One region of the Streptomyces sp. NPDC051569 genome, then DNA from elsewhere that is predicted to be linked to it. Evidence: riboswitches for the same ligand, from Rfam matches in the RefSeq annotation. Region 1 holds a riboswitch; the other holds the start of a gene.
The links. A riboswitch is a leader RNA that binds a small molecule or an ion and turns the genes downstream of it on or off. The one in region 1 is predicted to bind cyclic di-AMP.
Positions count from the first base shown of each region.

Region 2: it holds a riboswitch for cyclic di-AMP, as region 1 does, so the genes downstream of both, ACIBAE_RS24015 (M23 family metallopeptidase) here and ACIBAE_RS29120 (peptidoglycan DD-metalloendopeptidase family protein) in region 1, are expected to answer to the same signal.

Region 1 is NZ_JBITDJ010000038.1:9,839-16,979, reverse strand. It holds gene ACIBAE_RS29135 (helix-turn-helix domain-containing protein) at 1-600, shown strand, start outside; gene ACIBAE_RS29130 (DUF6126 family protein) at 715-861, shown strand; gene ACIBAE_RS29125 (tyrosine-protein phosphatase) at 898-1,710, opposite strand; cyclic di-AMP (ydaO/yuaA leader) riboswitch at 2,161-2,323, shown strand; gene ACIBAE_RS29120 (peptidoglycan DD-metalloendopeptidase family protein) at 2,327-3,301, shown strand; gene ACIBAE_RS29115 (SGNH/GDSL hydrolase family protein) at 3,472-4,296, shown strand; gene ACIBAE_RS29110 (MBL fold metallo-hydrolase) at 4,801-6,033, shown strand; gene ACIBAE_RS29105 (SIS domain-containing protein) at 6,148-7,032, shown strand.
Region 2 is NZ_JBITDJ010000019.1:115,036-122,176, forward strand. It holds gene ACIBAE_RS24010 (PP2C family protein-serine/threonine phosphatase) at 63-1,187, shown strand; cyclic di-AMP (ydaO/yuaA leader) riboswitch at 1,560-1,711, shown strand; gene ACIBAE_RS24015 (M23 family metallopeptidase) at 1,723-2,784, shown strand; gene ACIBAE_RS24020 (aldo/keto reductase) at 2,945-3,889, shown strand; gene ACIBAE_RS24025 (PrsW family intramembrane metalloprotease) at 3,987-5,360, opposite strand; gene trmB (tRNA (guanosine(46)-N7)-methyltransferase TrmB) at 5,445-6,176, opposite strand; gene lhgO (L-2-hydroxyglutarate oxidase) at 6,381-7,141, opposite strand, start outside.

The DNA of each region.
Region 1 (7,141 bases):
CCGCCCCACGAGCTCCCCGGAGAACTGCCCGACGTCGCTCCCCGGCTGCGTGAGCTGCGCCGGAACCGCCGGCTCACGCTGGAGGCCGCGGCCCGGCGGGCGGGGCTGTCACCCGCCCATCTCTCCCGTCTGGAGACGGGCCGCCGGCAGCCTTCCCTGCCCCTGCTGCTGGCCCTGGCCCGCGTCTACGGTACGACCGTCTCGGAACTGCTCGGCGAACTGCCCCCGGAGCGGGACCCCGTCGTCCGGGCCGGCCGCACGGACCCGGTCGAGGCCGACGGCTGGACGTACCACCAGGCGGGCGCCCCCGGCCGGGCCATGCAGCCGCTGCGGGTCCAGGTGCCGTACGGCGCGCAGGGCGACCTCGTCCGCGTACATCCGGGGGAGGAGTGGATCCATGTCCTCGGCGGACGGCTGCGGCTGAGCCTCGGGGACGCCGTACACGTCCTCGACCCGGGGGACAGTGCGCACTTCGACTCACTCACCCCGCACCGGATCGCGGCGGCCGGACCCGGCGGGACCGAGCTGCTCTTCGTCCACACCCTGCTGCAGAGCCCCGCCGCCGAGCTGTGTCTCGGTGGCCGCGCTCATCGCCGCTGACCGGAAAGGTACCGAGCCATGTCGCTGACACACGAACGGGAGCAGGACCCGGAGCGGGACCCGGCCGCCACCGGAGGCGGGCCGAGGCGCGTGAACGAAGGCGGGCCGAGGCGCGTGAACGAAGGCGGGCCGAGGCGCGTGAACGAGGAGAAGACGTTCCCCCGCGGACTCGTCATCCGGCTCTTCGCCTATCTGGTCGCCGGTCATCTCTTCGCGGGCTTCCTCTACCTGCTCTTCCACCTGGGGGCGCGGGGGCAGTAGCGGGCGGCGGGCGCGGGCCCGGCCCGTATCCGCCGGTCAGCCCTCGTCGAGAAGGCGGGCGCGCAGCCGCTCGCGGGTCTCCTGGCCGATCCCGAGGCCCTCGGCCAGATAGCGGTCGACGCCGCCCCACGTCTTCCCGATGGTCTCGAAGGCCGCGGCGAGGTATTCGGCGCGGGCGTCGAAGAGCGGGCTGAGCAGCTCCATCACCTCCGGTGACGTCCCGGAGGCCGAGCTGTCGCCGCGGCGGACGAGATAACGGCGGTGCGGGTCGTTCGACTTCAGATAGTCGGCCTCGATCGCCTCGCGTCCGACACCGACCGCGAGGAGGGTCACCGCGACGGACAGGCCGGCCCGGTCCTTGCCCGCCGCGCAGTGCAGGAGCGCCGGGACGCTGTCCTCGGCGAGGGCGTGCAGCACCTGGCTGAGCTCGGCGGTGCGGTCGGTGATGATCGCCCGGTACGAGTCGGTCATCCGGGCCGCCGCCCTGCCCTCCGAGAGCAGCGAGCGCAGCTGGTCGAGATCGCCGTCCCTGACCATCCGCCAGAACTCGGCGCCGTCGGCGGGGTCGGTGAGCGGGATGTTCACGTTGCGTACGCCGGGCAGCTCCACGTCCCTCCCGTCGAGCTTGAGGTCGGCCGCGTTGCGGAAGTCGAAGACCGTGTGCAGGCCGAGGGAGGAGAGGAAGGCGGCGTCGGCCGCGGAGGCGCCGGCGAGGTGGCCGCTGCGGAAGAGCCGGCCCGGCCGCACCCGGTGGCCGTCCGTGGTCGGCAGCCCGCCCACGTCGCGGAAATTGCGCACCCCGGTCAGCGCGGGCTCGGTCGACGGGACCTCCGGCTGCTGCTGCGTCACGGCCTGCTCCTCCGTGTCTGCCGTCGGCGCTGCTCGCCCACGGTGCCGGTCCCTGACCCTACGACATCGCATTCCGGCGGGACCGGCTTCCCCGGAACGGAAACCCGGGATTCCGCAGGGGAGCCACGTGGACCTGCCGGCGGGGGAATATCGGTTAAATGGCGATCTGTCCGTATTGAGCTATTTCGCATAACGTGCCCCGATCGAGGGGGAGATGGGCTGGGGCCCGTGAGCGGGATCTCATCCGTGACGTTCCGTGGCGGTCGGGCGAAGCGGAATTCCCGCTCCATAAGGAAAGTGAAGATCGGTAATCCACGCAGGGTCACCGGAAATCCGGAGCGATATCGAAGTGTGAGTCAACGGCGGAAATGATCGGCTTGTTCCCGCGCTCCGGGCTCGCTTACGTTCAGCCTCAATCCGAGCGGAACGCCGAATCCTGCCGCCGCCCGGAATTCACACCCACCCATCCACGTGTGGCAGGAGCGGGGGACCCAGGTAAGTACGCCGGTCCGGATATCCGGACCGGCTCGGGGTTAAGTCGCGCAGCTGGCGCGACCGGGCATCTCCAGCCCGAACCCGACAGCTCACCTCGAAGGCGTCGGAGAGGAAATTCGTCATGCCCGTGCAGGGTAAGCACCGTCGTACCAAGGCCAACCCGATCGCCCGCGGTCTCATCGCCGTAGGTGCGGGCGGAGCCGTCATCGCGCTGCCGCTCATCGGTGCGACCGGTGCGCACGCCGCCGAGACCGCCGCCCCGCAGACCGCCACCACCGCGGAGCGGACCGCGTCCCCGGCGAAGTCCGTCGTGAAGCACGCCGCCGCCGAGACCGTGCGGACCTACTCCGTCGTCTCCGGCGACTACCTGTCCAAGATCGCCCAGGAGCAGAACGTCCGCGGCGGCTGGCACAAGCTGTACAACGACAACCGCCGGGCCATCGGCGCCAACCCGTCGCTGATCCACCCGGGCCTGAAGCTCACCCTCGGCGCCAAGGCCGGGGCGGCCCACCACCACGTGGCCCCGGCGCCCGCGAAGCCCCATGCGCAGAGCAAGCCCCAGGCGGCGGCCCCGGCCAAGCCCGAGGTCAAGGCTCCCCAGGCGGCTCCCGCCGCGCAGACCCAGGCTCCCACCGCGCAGACCCAGGCTCCCGCCGCGCAGCCCGCCGCGCCGGCGCAGAGCAGCGGTTCCGGCTTCACCGCGCCCGTCTCCGGCGTAGGGATCGGCACCTCGTACCACGCCTCCGGCAGCAGCTGGGCCAGCGGTTACCACACCGGTGTCGACTTCCTGGCCTCCTCCGGCACCGTCGTCAAGGCGGTCGGCCCGGGCACCGTCGTCTCGGCCGGCTGGGCCGGCTCCTACGGCAACCAGGTCGTCATCCAGCACGGCGACGGCCGCTACTCGCAGTACGCTCACCTCTCCTCCCTCGCCGTCTCGGCCGGACAGACCGTCAGCGGGGGCCAGCAGATCGGGCTCTCCGGTTCCACCGGTAACTCCACCGGGCCGCACCTGCACTTCGAGATCCGCACCGGCCCGGACTACGGCTCGGACATCGACCCGCTGGCGTACCTCCGCGGCCACGGCGTCTCCATCTGACCGGATCCGGTCCCACGCTTCGGTACGCCTCCGCCCGGCACGCATGTGCCGGGCGGAGGCGTTTCGCCTATTCCGGCTTGGCCCAAATGTGACCGGTGGTTTATCTCACCCCGCGTCAATCCCTCCTTACGGTCGCGTAGGTCACATCCGCAGGTGAAAGATGTGCGGCTGTGGCAGACGATGCGAGATCAAGAAGAAGCGGCGTATTCGGGTCGTACGCGGCGATCGGTGACAGCTTCACGGAGGGCGTCGGAGATCCAGGACCCGACGGGCTGTACGTCGGCTGGGCGGACCGGCTCGCCATCCTGCTCGCTGATCAACTGCCGGTCACCGGCGAGACGACGGACCTCGTCCACGGTGATTTCCGGTACGCCAATCTCGCCGTACGCGGCCGCCTCCTCGACCAGATCGTCGCCGAGCAGATACCCCGGGCGAAGCGGATGGCCCCGGATCTCGTGACCTTCTGCGCCGGCGGCAACGACATCATCCGCCCCGGCACCGACCCCGACGATGTCGCCGAGCGCTTCGAGCGGGCCGTGGCCGACCTCACCGGGGCCGTCGGCACCGTCATGGTGACCACCGGCTTCGACACCCGGGGCGTCCCCGTCCTGCGTCATCTGCGCGGCAAGATCGCCACCTACACCGCGCACGTGCGGTCCATCGCCGACCGCTACGACTGCCCCGTGCTCGACCTCTGGTCCCTCAGGTCCGTCCAGGACAGGCGGGCCTGGGACAGCGACCGGCTGCATCTGTCACCCGAGGGACACACCCGCGTCGCGCTGCGCGCCGCACAGGTACTCGGCCTCGACGTCCCCGCCGACCCGGACCAGACATGGCCGCCGCAACCGCCGCGCGGCACCTTCGAGGTCCGGCGCGACGACATCCACTGGGCGCGCGAACATCTGGTGCCGTGGATCGGGCGCCGGCTGCGCGGCGAGTCCTCCGGCGACCAGGTCGTGGCCAAGCGTCCCGATCTGCTGCCGCTGAAGCACTGACGGCTTCCGAGCTGCCGCTTCCGCGCGGCGGCTTCCGACCGGCGGTTCCTGTCCGGCGATTCCCGCGCGGGGGCGTCCTGCCCGGGGCTGAGGCCGGGGCCGCGAGCAGATCGTCCGGGCCGATGAGCGCCGTACCGCCCGCGCCCGTACAGGCGTAGGCGCCCGCAGGCGCGCCGAGGGCGGCGCACTCCTCCGGGCGGCGGCCCGCCGGCCGTCCGTGGAGAAAACCGGCACGGTCACGGTCACGTGGTTGGGCTCCCCGCTCCACCCGACGGCTCCATGCGACCGCCTGTCGCCCGAGGTCACGCCGCACACCGGCGGGCGGGTCGGATGCCGGGGCGCCCGGGGCAGCGGAGACCGGCGGTGGCCGCCGGCCGGGAACCCGCCGGGCGGAAACGACGTTCCTCCGGCGTAGGCGGGGAGGGGTCGCTCCGGTCTATTCGAACCGCACGGACGTACGCCCCCGGCCATAATGAGGACGACATCGAACCTCCAGGAGGTGCCGTGACCGGCGCTGGTTCCCCCCTTACGTTGCGCTCCCGGCTGCGCTCGCTGCGACCCGTGGCCTTCGGGGCCGACTCGGCCGGGGAGAGGCTGGAGCGGATCCACCGCTCGCCGAACTTCGCCGACGGAGTGTTCCAGAACCCGGTGGGTGCCAGGACCAGACCGTCCGGTTCGGGGCTGGAGTTCGCGAAGATCTACTTCCAGAAGGAAGCACGGGCGCGGCGCGTCCCGACCGGCACCATCCCCGTGTACGCCACCACCCTCGCCGAACTCGCCACGCCCCCGGCCTCGGGCCTGCGGATCACCTGGATGGGCCATTCGACCGTGCTCGCCGAGATCGACGGCCGGCGCGTGCTCTTCGACCCCGTATGGGGTAACCGCTGCTCACCCTTCGCCTTCGCGGGCCCGAAGCGGCTGCACCCCGTGCCCGTACCCCTCGCCTCGCTCGGGCCCGTCGATGTCGTCGTGATCTCCCACGACCACTACGACCACCTCGATCTGCCCACGATCAAGGCCCTCGCCTCCACGGACACGGTCTTCGCCGTGCCGCTCGGCGTCGGCGCGCATCTGGAGCGCTGGGGGGTACCCCCGTCGCGGCTGCGCGAACTCGACTGGAACGAGTCCGCCGAGATCGCCGGCATCCGGCTGACCGCGACCCCCGCGCGCCACTTCTGCGGCCGGGGCCTGCGCAACCAGCAGCACACGCTCTGGGCGTCCTGGGTCGTCACGGGACCGGACCACCGGATCTACCACAGCGGCGACACCGGCTACTTCCCCGGTTTCCGCGACATCGGCGCCGAGCACGGCCCCTTCGACGCCACAATGATCCAGATCGGTGCGTACAGCGAGTACTGGCCCGACATCCACATGACCCCGGCCGAGGGGATGCGCGCCCATCTCGACCTCCAGGGCGACCGGCCGTCCGGCGTGATGCTGCCGATCCACTGGGCCACGTTCAACCTGGCCCCGCATCCGTGGGCGGAACCGGGGGAGGGCACGGTCGCGGCGGCCGAGGAGGCGGGCGCCGGGCTCGCGCTGCCCCGCCCCGGCCAGCCCTTCGAGCCCACCGGGGACGACGTCCCCTCCGCTCCGTGGTGGCGGGCCGTCGCGGCCACGCCGGTGGGCGGCCGGCCCCTGGCGGCGGCCCCCCTCGCGGTCGCGGACGCCGCGCCGGGGACGGACGCCCACCAGGGAAAAGCGGAGGAGACGGCTGAGACGGCGCCCTCGGCGTAGCGGGTCCGGGGGGTTCGTCACGGTCCTGGGGCAGCGGGCTCCGGGACCGGCGGCTCCGGGCGGCGGGGACAGCGGTGGGGACAGGGGAGCGGGAACAGGGGAGTGGAGACGCGCGTGACGTTCGTGGAGACGGAACTGGCCACCCAGCCCGAGTGCTGGCGCCGGGCGGCGGCACTGGCCGGAGGGCTGGACGATCAACTGCCCCGGCCCGGTGAGCGTACGGCCGTCGTCGGCTGCGGCACCTCGCTGTTCATGGCCCGCGCCTACGCCTCGCTCCGCGAAGGCGCCGGGCTCGGCGAGACCGACGCCTTCGCCGCCTCCGAGTTCCCCGGGAGGCGCCGCTACGACCGGATCGTGGCGCTGACCCGCTCCGGGACCACCACCGAGGTTCTGCACCTCCTCGCGGCGGTCCGGGGGACGGCCCGGACGACCGCGATCACCGCGGACCCCGCCGCCCCCGTGCGGTCGGCCGCCGACGATCTGGTCGTCCTGGACTTCGCCGACGAACGGTCCGTCGTGCAGACGCGCTTCGCCACCACGGCCCTCACCCTGCTCCGCGCCCACCTGGGCCTGCACACCGACGCGGTGGTCACGGACGCGGAGACCGCCCTGGCCGGTCCGCTCCCCCCGGGGATCACCGAGTGCGTCCAGTTCACCTTCCTCGGGCGGGGCTGGGCGGTCGGTCTCGCCGAGGAGGGCGCGCTCAAGATGCGGGAGGCGGCCCTGGCGTGGACGGAGGCGTACCCGGCGATGGAGTACCGCCACGGTCCGATCAGCATCACCACGGAGTCGACGGCGACCTGGGCGCTCGGGCCGGCCCCCGAAGGCCTGGCCGAACAGGTCCGGGCGACCGGGGGGCTGTGGGTGGCGGGCCGGCTCGACCCGCTGGCCGAACTCGTACGGATCCAGCGCCTCGCCCTCGCCCTGGCTGACCTGCGGGGCCTCGACCCGGACAGCCCGCGCCATCTCACGCGCTCCGTGATTCTTCCGTCCGCCTGAACTCGTCCGCAGCAGGCCCGCCGCCGTAAGGGCCGGATGGCGTCGACCGGATGGCCTCGACGGGATGGCGTCGACGGGATGGCGTCGACGGGATGGCGTCGACCGGATG
Region 2 (7,141 bases), on a different contig from region 1:
TCTGGGCCGGCGGCGGGGCGGGCCGCAATCCCGGCCGAGGGCCGCGCCCCGGTGGGCGGCGGATGGTGCTCTATCTGCCCGTCGTGCTGATCCTCGCCGGGCTGATCTTCGACTTCGCGACCCCGGCCCGTTTCACCGCCGCACCACTCTTCGCCGCCGCGCCGCTCGTCGCCGCGCCGTTCTATCCCCTGCTGGGGACGATCCTGGTCGCCTCGGTCTCGCTCGCCGCGGAATTGGGCGTCGAGGTCTACAACAACGCGCTGGGAAGAGCCGAATCGCTCACCGAGCTGCTCACGGTGGTGATCGTCTCCGTTCTCGCGATCTTCATCAACGGGGTCGTACGCCGCAGCGGCGCGAGACTCGCCTCCGCGCGCATCATCGCCGAGACCGCGCAGCGCGCTGTGCTGCCCAGACCCGCCGAGCGGATCGGCGGGCTGCGGGTCGCCGCGCGGTACGAGGCGGCGCAGGAGGGCGCGTTCATCGGCGGTGACCTGTTCGCCGTCCAGGACACGCCGTACGGGGTGCGCCTGGTGGTCGGGGACGTACGGGGGAAGGGGCTTGAGGCCGTCGAAGCGGTGGCCGTCCTCATCGGGACGTTCCGGGAGGCGGCCGAGCAGGAGAGTTCGCTCGAAGGGGTCGCGCAGCGGCTGGAGCGTGCCCTGACCCGTGAGGGGACGCGCCGCGACGGGCTGGACGCCTTCGAGGGGTTCACGACCGCCGTGCTCGCGGAGATCCCGTACGGCGAGGGTGTCGTACGGCTGGTGAACCGGGGGCACCCCGAGCCGCTGATGATGACCGGCGACGGGGATGTGCGGATGCTGGCACCGACCAATGCAGCCCTGCCGCTCGGGATGAGCGAACTGGGGGCGTGGCCGGACCGGGCGGAGCAGGCCGAGTACCCCAGCGGTTCGACGCTGCTCTTCTACACGGACGGGCTCACCGAGGCGCGCAACAGTCAGGGGGTCTTCTACCTCCCGCGTGAGCGGCTCACCGGGCAGACCTTCCAGGGGCCCGACGAACTGCTGCAGGAGCTGATCGACGACGTACGCCTGCACACGGGCGGCGGTAATCAGGACGACATGGCGCTGCTGGCGGTCAGCAGGCCCGACGAGGGGCGGCGGGAGCGGCCCGGCATGCCGACCGTCGCGCCCGCGCCCGCCACCCCCATCGCGCCTGTCATCCCGTGACGCGCCTGACGGGGCCCTGCGCCTGACGGGGCCCGACTCCTGGCGAGGGGCGCTGAGCCGGACGAGGGGCGCCGCGCCTGATGCCGGGCCCCTTCAGGCCCGACGGCCCGGGGGCCGCTTGCGGCTCTGATGCCTCTGGCGCCCCGCCACCGTCGGTAATGATCGGCTCTCCCTCCGCATAACATATGACACACCGTCAGAGGGGACGAGGAGAGCGAGGGGCTTTCGACTCGTCCACTTTCCTTCGTGAATATCCGGGTATGTCCGATGCGAAGTTGTTAATGATCATCGGGAATGGCTTGGAATAAGGCCCGACTCTCTATTAACGTTCGATAACGCAGCGCGGTCGTCCCTGCCGTCGTCGGACGGCGCCGCGCGCATGCGCCGAATCCCGCAAGGGAACCGGGGAACCAACAATTGGGGTGAATCGGGTGCTTTTCGCTGCCCTGCGCGGCGTGCGCTCGTAGGAGACCTTCCTGCTCCGAACCCGTCAGCTAACCCGGTAGGCGAGAAGGAAGGAAAGGAGAGCGCCCGCGTGGCGTCCAACCAGCCTGCCCCCGAAGCACCCTTCGAAACATATTCTTTCGAAACTCCGCCTTTCGGCAACGAGACGGACCGGCAGGTGGGGGAGTGGAACCCCACCGAGGAGTCCCTCCGCCCCGTACGCGGCAGACACCGCGTCGCCAAGCGCGGCGGCATAGCCCGCAACGGAATCGCCCGCAGCTCCACGGTCCTCGGGGTCGGCGTCTTCGCCGCCGTCGGCGCGGGCGGCATGGCCACCGCGCAGGACAAGCCCGCGGTCTCGATCTCCCTGCCCGACACGATCACCAACCACCTTCCGGACGCCGCGTCGCTGCCCGGCATGGGCGCGCTGATGGCCCACGACGCCGAACCGGACACCCCGCTCGCCGCCGCCCCGCTCACCACGGCGGGTATCACCAGCGCCGACGCCGAGCAGGGCGCCACCGACGCGGGCGAGGCCCTGCGCGCCCGGATCCTCCAGCAGGCCGACCAGCAGCAGGCCGAGGCCGACGCACTGCGGAAGTCGGCCGCCGAGACGGCCGCCGCGGAGAAGGCCGCCGCCGAGGCCAAGCAACAGCAGACCGACGCCGAGAAGAAGGCCGAGGCCGCGAAGAAGAAGGCGGAGGCCGAAGCCAAGGCCAAGGCCGAGGCGGAGCGACTGGCCAAGCTGGCCCTGAGCTACGTCCTCCCGACCTCCTCGTACACGATCACCTCCACCTTCGGCGAGGCCGGCTCCATGTGGTCCTCCGGGTACCACACGGGCCTGGACTTCGCCGCACCGACGGGCACGCCGGTCAAGGCCGTGCACAGCGGCACGGTCACGTCGGCCGGCTGGTCGGGCTCCTACGGCTACCGCACGGTCCTGGAGCTGGATGACGGTACGGAGATCTGGTACTGCCACCAGTCCTCGATGACCGTCAGCGCCGGGCAGCAGGTCACCACGGGCGAGGTCATCGGCCGCGTCGGCGCGACCGGCAACGTGACAGGCCCGCACCTGCACCTCGAAGTCCACACGCCGGGCGGTACGGGCATCGACCCGACGGCCTGGCTGCGCGACAAGGGGCTCACCCCCTAAGAGCAAGGGACTCACCCCCTGACAGCCCTGACAGCCCTGACGGCTCCGGCGTCCACCTCCGGACACCGGAGCCGACGGCTTTCCCCCTGCCGTGACGGCCGGACGGATGCCGTGACGGCCGGGCGGAATAGGGCCGGTCCGGGCGGGCGTTGATCAACTCATGACTGATCTTCGCAAGCTGGGCTCCTCCGATCTTCAGGTCTTCCCACTCGCCCTCGGCGGCAACGTCTTCGGCTGGACCGCCGACGAGGCGCAGTCCTTCGCCGTGCTGGACGGGTACGCCGCCGCGGGCGGCAACTTCGTCGACACCGCCGACACGTACTCCTCCTGGGTGGAGGGCCACGAGGGCGGCGAGTCCGAGACGGTCCTCGGCGACTGGATGGCCTCGCGCGGCAACCGCTCCGACGTACTGATCGCCACGAAGGTCGGCAGCCACCCGCGGTACCAGGGCCTCGCGGGGGACACCATCAGGGCCGCCGCCGAGGAGTCGCTGCGCCGGCTCCGTACGGACTACATCGACCTGTACTACACGCACTTCGACGACCCGGGTGTCCCGGTCGAGGAGATCATCACCGCCCTTGACCAGCTGGTCCGGGACGGCAAGGTCCGCGCGATCGCCGCCTCCAACATCAGCCCGGAGCGGCTCACCGCCTCGGTCGAGTTCTCCGAGCGCGAGGGGCTGGCCCGCTACGTCGCACTCCAGCCGCACTACAACCTGGTCTCGCGGGACACGTACGAGGGCGAGCTCCAGGACGTCGCGGCCCGGCACGGTCTCTCCGCCGTGCCGTACTTCGCCCTCGCCTCCGGTTTCCTCACCGGCAAGTACCGCCCCGGGACGACCGTCGACAGCGCGCGTGCCGAGGGGGCGGGCAAGTACCTGGACGACGAGCGTGGTCCCCAGGTCCTCGCCGCGCTGGACCGGATCGCCGGGGCGCGGGGCGCCGAGGTCGCGACCGTCGCGCTGGCCTGGCTGGCGGCGCAGCCGACCGTCGTGGCGCCGCTCGCCTCCGCCAGGACGCCCGAGCAACTGCCCGCGCTGCTGGCCGCCACCGAACTGGAGCTGACGGCGGACGAGCTGGCGGAACTGACCGCCGCGTCCGCCTGACACGTCGTGTGAGGCGAGGAGCGGCTCCGACGAGCGGGACCTGGTCCGGCTCTTACGAGGTCCGGCTCCTCCGGGGTCCGGCTCTGACGAGCAGGACCTAGTACTGCCGGTACGGGTTGTAGCCGTCGTAGTCGATGTACGGCGGCGGCACCCGTACCCGGCCCGTGGCCCGCGCCGCATAGGTCAGCGCGGGCCCGGCTATCTCCTTGCGCTGCCACAGATGGTGCAGCAGCTCCTGCTCGCGCTCGACGAAGTCAGGGCCCACCACGCCGCGCTGGGCCCGGTGGCGCAGAAACGCCAGGGACGTCGCGAACGCCTCGTACTCGCCGACCGCCCGGGCCGCCTCGGGGCCGTACGTGCGGCTCGCGAAGTCCCGCGCCATGCCGCGCGCCCGCATCGAGGACAGCGCGTACGCGGCGGAGCCGGGCAGCCAGCCGGCCGCCGCGTACGCGGGCAGCTCGGCCGAGATCGCGCGCAGCTCGCGCTGGCGGGTGGAGATCGCCAGCCAGGTCAGCAGGCCGAAGACCGGGACCATGAACACCGCGTACACCAGGTAGAAGCCGAACGGCCCGAACAGCGACGCCGAGCCGTTCCACAGCGCGTGCATGCCCATCGCGAGGACCAGGCCGAGCGGCGGGAGAACGTACCGGCGGATCCTCTGGCGGCGGGCCGCCATCGCCGCCAGTCCGAAGCCGATGCCCGTCAGCACGGTGAACAGCGGATGCGCGAACGGCGCCATCACCACCCGTAGGAAGAACGTCGCGGCGGTGACGGACTCGATGCCGGCCCGGCCGAAGTGCTGGTCCTCGCCGAAGGCGTTCCCGAGATAGAGGATGTTCTCGGTGAACGCGAAGCCGGTCGCGGTGAAGCCCGCCACCACGACCCCGTCGACGAGCCCGGTGAAGTCCCTCCTGCGGAACAGGAAGAGCAGCAGGACCGCCGCGCCCTTGGCGCTCTCCTCGACGATCGGGGCTATCACGGTGGCGCCGAGGGACTCCGCGTCGGCCGGATCGGCGGTGGCGGTGGCTATCCACTCCGTCGCGAAGGAGTTCGCGATGATCGCGATGAGGGCGGCGGCGCAGGCACCCCAGGCGAACGCGAACAGCAGATTCCGCCACGGGCCGGGCTCGACCCGGTCCAGCCAGCGGAACGCCCCCATGAGCAGCGGCACCGGGAGGACCGCGAGGCCGAGGCCGACCACGAAGCCCCGGGTGCCGGTCTCGTCCCGGACGAGCGCGAGGATCACCAGTCCGCAGAGGGCGAGGAGCGTGATCACGGCCGCCGCCCGGACCGCCCTGCTGCGCCAGAACGCACGGCGCGGCCGGTAGCGCCTGCGGGCAGGCTCCGGCACGGCGCCCCACAGATGACCGAGCCGCCGCTGTCGCTCGTAGTCGGGGATCGCCGGATGCGCGCCGGGACGCTGCGGGTCGGGACGCTGCGGGTCGGGGCCCTGCGGGCGCGGTTGTGACACGCACTGACCCTAACGACGGACACCGACACTGGCGATGGTGCCGGTGCCGCTACTCCTGGTTGTCGCGGGCCGGTCGCCTCCCGGTCAGCTCGGCTCCGGCACCCGGCGGAACAGCAGGTCATGCACCACATGCCCCTTGTCCAGCCCCTGCCCCTCGAAGCGGGTCAGCGGCCGGAAGCCGGGACGAGGCGCGTAACCGCCATCCTGCTGGGTGTTCTCGAAGCCGGGGTGCGCCGTGAGCTCCTCCAGCATCTGCTCGGCGTACGGCTCCCAGTCGGTGGCGCAGTGCACCACGGCTCCGGGCTTCAGCCGGGCGGCGGCCAGGGTGAGGAACTCCGGCTGGATCAGCCGCCGCTTGTGATGCCGCTTCTTGGGCCAGGGGTCGGGGAAGTAGACGCGCAGCCCGTCGAGGGAGCCGGCGGGCAGCATCTCGCGGAGCAGGATGATCGCGTCACCGTTGGCGACCCGGATGTTGGACAGCCCGTTCGCCTCCGCGAGCCGGAGCAGATTGCCCTGGCCGGGGGTGTGCACGTCGACGGCGAGGATCCCGGTGGCGGGGTCGTCGGCCGCCATGCGCGCGGTCGCCTCGCCCATGCCGAACCCGATCTCCAGTACGACCGGAAGGCCGCCGAACATCTCGTCCAGGTCGACGACGCGCTGCCCGTCGATGTCCATGCCCCAGGCCGCCCACATGCGCCGCAGCGCGTCGGCCTGGCCGGTGGTGACCCGGCTCCGGCGCGGCTGGAAGCTGCGGATGCGCCGCTCGAAATGCGACCCGGCGGGGTCGGCCGCCGGGCCGGTCCCGTCGGGGAACATCCGGCTCAGGGCGCGGTCCTCGGCCGCGTGCGGGGTGCGGTTCCCGGCCGCGCCCGGGGCGCGGCTCTCCGCATCGCCGATGGTGCGGCCCTCCACCATCTCGGTCATCTCCGCCATCTCGGTCATCTCGGTCTTCTCGCGCTCGGCCACAATGCCCCCGATTCTACGGAGCGCGCGGCGCTTCCGGCCGGGACGGCCCCCGGATCAGCTCTCCGCCAGCACCGCGAGTGCCCGCCGCGCCACCTCACGGCCGATGGGCAGGGACGCCGTCGCCGCCGGGGACGGGGCGTTGAGGACGTGGACGGTGCGCGGGGCCCGCCGGATCAGGAAGTCGTCGGCCAGGGTGCCGTCGCGCAGCACCGCCTGGGCCCGTACACCCGCCGGGGCCGGCCGCAGGTCCGCGTCCGTCACGGCGGGCAGCAGCCGCCGTACGGCCGTCGCGAAGGCCCGCTTCGACAGGGAGCGGCGCAGCTCGCCCGCGCCGTAACGCCAGTGCTTGCGTGCCGTCCGCCAGGAACCGGGCCAGCTCAGCGTGGAGGCCAGCTCCGCGGGGCGTACGACGGACCACGCGTACCCCTCGCGGGCGAGCGCGGGGACCGCGTTGGGCCCGACATGGACGCTGCCGTCGACGCCCCGGGTCAGATGCACGCCCAGGAACGGGAAGGCCGGGTCGGGTACCGGGTAGACCAGTCCCCGGACGAGCGCGGGTCTGGCCAGTTCGTAGTACTCGCCCCGGAAGGGCACGATCCGGATGCCCGGGTCGTCGCCCGTCAGCCGTGCCACCCGGTCGCACTGGAGCCCGGCGCAGTTCACCAGGGCCCGCGCCCTGACCACCTCACCGGACGCCGTGCGCACCGCGACGCCCCACGGGCGGCGGTCGACGACCGTGACCTCCGCGCCGTACCGGACGGACGTGCCCGCCGCCTCCGCCGACTCCGCGAGCTGCTCCGCGACCGCCCCGAAGT